DNA from 2 places in the Stenotrophomonas sp. AC248 genome. Region 2 is predicted to be linked to the other one. Evidence: riboswitches for the same ligand, from Rfam matches in the RefSeq annotation. Region 2 holds a riboswitch; the other holds the start of a gene.
The links. A riboswitch is a leader RNA that binds a small molecule or an ion and turns the genes downstream of it on or off. The one in region 2 is predicted to bind glycine.
Positions count from the first base shown of each region.

Region 1: linked by a shared signal. The riboswitch ahead of gcvP (aminomethyl-transferring glycine dehydrogenase) and the one ahead of ACZ0AE_RS17910 (trimeric intracellular cation channel family protein) in region 2 are both predicted to bind glycine.

Region 1 is NZ_OZ409840.1:3,209,866-3,212,059, forward strand. Features, by position in the region: gene ACZ0AE_RS14635 (multidrug effflux MFS transporter) at 1-565, opposite strand, end outside; glycine riboswitch at 859-960, shown strand; gene gcvP (aminomethyl-transferring glycine dehydrogenase) at 1,049-2,194, shown strand, end outside.
Region 2 is NZ_OZ409840.1:3,974,511-3,976,704, reverse strand. Features, by position in the region: gene ACZ0AE_RS17915 (MdtA/MuxA family multidrug efflux RND transporter periplasmic adaptor subunit) at 1-144, opposite strand, end outside; gene ACZ0AE_RS17910 (trimeric intracellular cation channel family protein) at 381-998, opposite strand; glycine riboswitch at 1,089-1,180, opposite strand; glycine riboswitch at 1,189-1,283, opposite strand; gene ACZ0AE_RS17905 (GIY-YIG nuclease family protein) at 1,328-1,591, shown strand; gene ACZ0AE_RS17900 (hypothetical protein) at 1,677-2,156, shown strand; gene ACZ0AE_RS17895 (nuclear transport factor 2 family protein) at 2,188-2,194, shown strand, end outside.

The DNA of each region.
Region 1 (2,194 bases), 760 kb from region 2:
TTTCGGGCAGCCACTTGCCGGTGGCCAGCAGCAGCACCACCCCGAACAGCACCAGGAACCAGAAAATCAGCGGCCAGTCGCCCCCGCCCAGCAGGATCCAGCCGCCGATGATCGGCGCGATCGCCGGGGCCACGCCGAAGATCATCGACACCTGGCTCATCAGGCGCTGCGCGTCGGCCCCGTGGTACAGGTCGCGGATCACGGCGCGGCCGACGATCACCCCGACCCCGGCGGTGACGCCCTGCAGCGCGCGGAACACCAGCAGCGTGGTCATGTCACGTGACAGCGCGCAGCCGATCGAGGCGCCGATGAACAGCACCAGCCCGCCGATGATCACCCGCTTGCGCCCGAACGCATCGGACAGCGGGCCGTGCGCCAGGCTCATCAGGCCGTAGAACAGCAGGTACACGCTGATGGTCTGCTGCACCGCGACCTGGTCCACCTGCATGCGCTCCCCCAGCAGCAGGAAGGCCGGGAAAATGGTGTCGATCGAGAACGGACCGAACATCGCCAGGCCTGCGAGCAGCAGGGCCAGGCGGCGGGTCGAGGGCGAGGCGGGCGTCATGCGGTCTTCCGTCTGGGCCATGCGCGAATGCACGGCGGGCGCCAGCCCGGAACGGGCGGCGCCAGATGAATACGAGGATCCGGCCATGATAGGCCTTTGCCGGCCCCCGCACCATGCCAACGGTCCCATTCCGGGGCGTCTGGCGTCCCCCATTCATCCCGGGTAGGGCCGCAGCCGGCAAGGCCGCTGGGCTATAATCGCCGGGCTACATGGTGGGAGAAGCGGCGCTTTGTTTTGAAGCACCCGCTGCCGAAGGCGCAACGCCCGTAATCGCTCAGGCCCGATACCACCCGCATCAAAACTCTGGAGAGACCGGCCAGTGCCGGCGCCGAAGGGGCACGAAGCACGCAGATGCGCGCTTTTAAACTCTCAGGCAAAAGGACAGAGGGGCACCCAGGAAGACCGCAAGGTCCGGTGGTTCGCGCGCGTCTGCGATGCACCCCGACCCGGCAGCCTTCCGAACGTGCGTGCCCACTCTTCGAGATGCCAGCCATGTCCCAGAACACCCCTTCCCTGCGCGAGCTTGAACACAGCCACGCGTTCGTCGAACGCCACATTGGCCCCAACGACGCCGAAATCGCGCAGATGCTCGACGTGGTCGGCCACGCCTCGCTGGACGCGCTCACCGATGCGATCGTGCCCGCCGGGATCAAGTCGCCGGCGGCGCTGGCGTTGCCCGAGTCGCTGACCGAAGTGCAGGCGCTGGCCAAGATCCGCGCCATCGCCGACAAGAACCAGGTGTTCCGCACCTTCATCGGCCAGGGCTACTACGGCACGCTCACCCCGAACGTGATCCTGCGCAACGTGCTGGAAAACCCGGCGTGGTACACCGCCTACACCCCGTACCAGGCCGAGATCTCGCAGGGCCGCATGGAAGCGCTGATCAACTTCCAGACCCTGTGCGCCGACCTGACCGGCATGGAAATCGCCAACGCCTCGCTGCTGGACGAAGCCACCGCCGCGGCCGAAGCGATGACCCTGGCCAAGCGTTCGGCCAAGAGCAAGTCCGACACCTTCTTCGTGCACGACGCGGTGCACCCGCAGACGCTGGAACTGCTGCGCACGCGCGCCGAGCCGATGGGCATCGTGCTGCGCGTGGGCACCCCGGCAGAAGCCATGGAAGCCGAAGCCTACGGCGTGCTGCTGCAGTACCCGGACACCTTCGGCCATGTGGGTGACTACAAGGCGCTGGCCGATGCCGTGCACGCGCGCGGCGGCCTGGTTGCCGTGGCCACCGACCTGCTGGCGCTGACCCTGATCGCCGCGCCCGGCGAATGGGGCGCGGACATCGTGGTGGGCAACTCGCAGCGTTTCGGCGTGCCGTTCGGTTTCGGCGGCCCGCATGCCGCGTTCATGGCCTGCCGCGACGCCTACAAGCGCTCGATGCCGGGCCGCCTGATCGGCGTGTCGGTCGACGCCCAGGGCAACGCAGCCTACCGCCTCACCCTGCAGACCCGCGAGCAGCACATCCGCCGCGAGAAGGCCACCTCCAACATCTGCACCGCCCAAGTGCTGCTGGCGGTGATGGCCTCGATGTACGCGGTGTACCACGGCCCGGACGGCCTGACCCGGATCGCCCGCCGCACCCACCGCCTGGCCGCGATCCTGGCCAATGCGCTGCGCGCTGCC
Region 2 (2,194 bases):
CGGCGTGGCGGTGCTCGCGGGTGCGGCTTCGGCGGCCGGCGCGGGCGACAACACGCGCCAGGCGATCACGGCGGCGGCCAGCACGGCCACGACCAACAGCGGTTTGAACAGACGACGGGAACGCGAGGGGAGCGGGGCAGACATGGGGCATCCTGCGCGTGCGCCACACGGCGAACGCGTCCATGGTTTACCGGCCCGTGGGGGCAGGCGAGGCGAAGTGGGGTTGTCTGGCGGGGCCGCTGGTCGAATGCCGCAGCGTGGCTGGATACCGACCCGGGAGGGGCGGGGGCGTCATGGTACCGCGTGTGGGTGCCTGCACTCACATGACCTTGGTCATGGGGCGGGACGGTCGGGTGCTACCGGTGCATTGAACGTTCCGTTCAATGCACCTCGTCGCGATAGACGAACTTGGGCATTTCCCATTTGAAGTGGATCGCCAGCAGGCGCAGCAGGAAGCCGCCGCCCAGGCACCACAGCGTGGCCGCGTTGATCGACACGCCCAGCTCCAGCAGGCCCAGGTAGGCCGCGCCGGTGAACAGGGTGATCACCGCATACAGTTCCTTCTGGAAGATCAGGGGGACCTCGTTGCACAGCACGTCGCGCAGCACGCCGCCGAAGGCACCGGTCAACATGCCCGAGATCAGCACGATCGGCGCGGCGTGGCCGGCATCGCGCGCCACCGCGCAGCCGATCAGGGTGAAGCAGATCAGCCCCAGTCCATCCAGCACCAGGAAGGTGCGGCGGAAGTGGTGCATCCAGCGCGCCACCCAGGTGGCGATCAACGCCGCGCAGATGGTGAAGCCCAGGTACTCGGGGTGCTTCACCCAGCCCAGCGGGTAGTGGCCCAGCACGATGTCGCGCAGCGAGCCACCGCCCAGCGCGGTGACGCAGGCGATGATGACCACGCCGAACAGGTCCATGCGCCGCCGTCCGGCGGACAGCGCGCCGGTCATGGCTTCGGCGGAAATGGCGATGAGGTAGATCAGGGAGAGCAGCATGGGGGAGGCTCCGGGCACGTCAGGCGGGGACGGAAGCACGCACATCGCACGCCAGCGCGGGGCACTGTCGTGAGGGTGGGATTCCGTTGCCGCTCCCGCTGTCCTTTTGCCTGAGAGTTCGGTGGCCAAGGCCACGTGCCCCTTCGGCGGGTCATTGAAGACCTCTCTCCAGATCGGCGTGCTGGATGCATGGTTGGTGGCGTTCCGAGCCACCGGCCTGAGCGATTATGGGAGCCTGCGCCTTCGGCGGGTGCCAGCGTGGCACCTCTCTCCTGCATCCGGGGCGGATTCTAGCAGCCGCCGGGCGCTCTCCGGTGGATAATCCCGGTATGCCCGCTGAACCCGCCCCCTGGTACGTGTACCTGCTGGAATGCCGCAACGGCAGTTACTACGCCGGCATCAGCAACGACGTGGACGCCCGCTTCCAGGCCCATCTGGCCGGCAAGGGCGCCAAGTACACCCGCGCCCACCCGCCGGTGAAGCTGCTGGCCATGCGCGCCTACCCGGACCGCGCGACCGCCTCCAAAGCCGAATGGCAGCTCAAGCGCCAGCCGCGGGCGCGCAAGCTGGCGTGGCTGCAGGCCACCCCGTAGCGCCGGGCTCCACCCGGCTGCGCGTGACGCTGGCTCGCCGTCACGGCGTAGGCCACAATCAGCCGACCACCGGGAGGGAACCAGGATGTTCGATCTCCAACGAAAGCCGCTGACACGGACGCGCACGACGTGGCTCCTGTCGCTCCCCACGCTGCTGCTGGTCGGCCTGGTGATCGCCGCGCCTGCATCGGCGGCCACGCCCGTGAACGCACTGCGGTATGGCGACATCGCCCCGGCCGATTCCTTCCGTGCCGCCTACGCCCCCGATGCCATCGCGGCCGCGCGCACGCCGCTCGACCGGGCCAAGGTGCCTGCCAACCTTCGTGGCCTGGTGCCGCTGGCCGAATACTGGGGCATCGGCGACGACGTCCTCCGCGAGATGATGCAGGAGGGGGAGAGCCCGGCGAAGAAGAAGGCGATGGCCGATGCGGTCAACCCGCACAATGCGGCGATCACGGCCTGGCTGGACAGTTGGCCGCAGGGCGAGCCAATGAGCGACGAGGCGGCCGCCTTCATGTACATGCAGCTGGGCCTGACCGAATTGGAGCTGTTCCGCGAGGAATGAGCTGCGCCACCTACCCGAGGGAAACCCTGCGATGACCC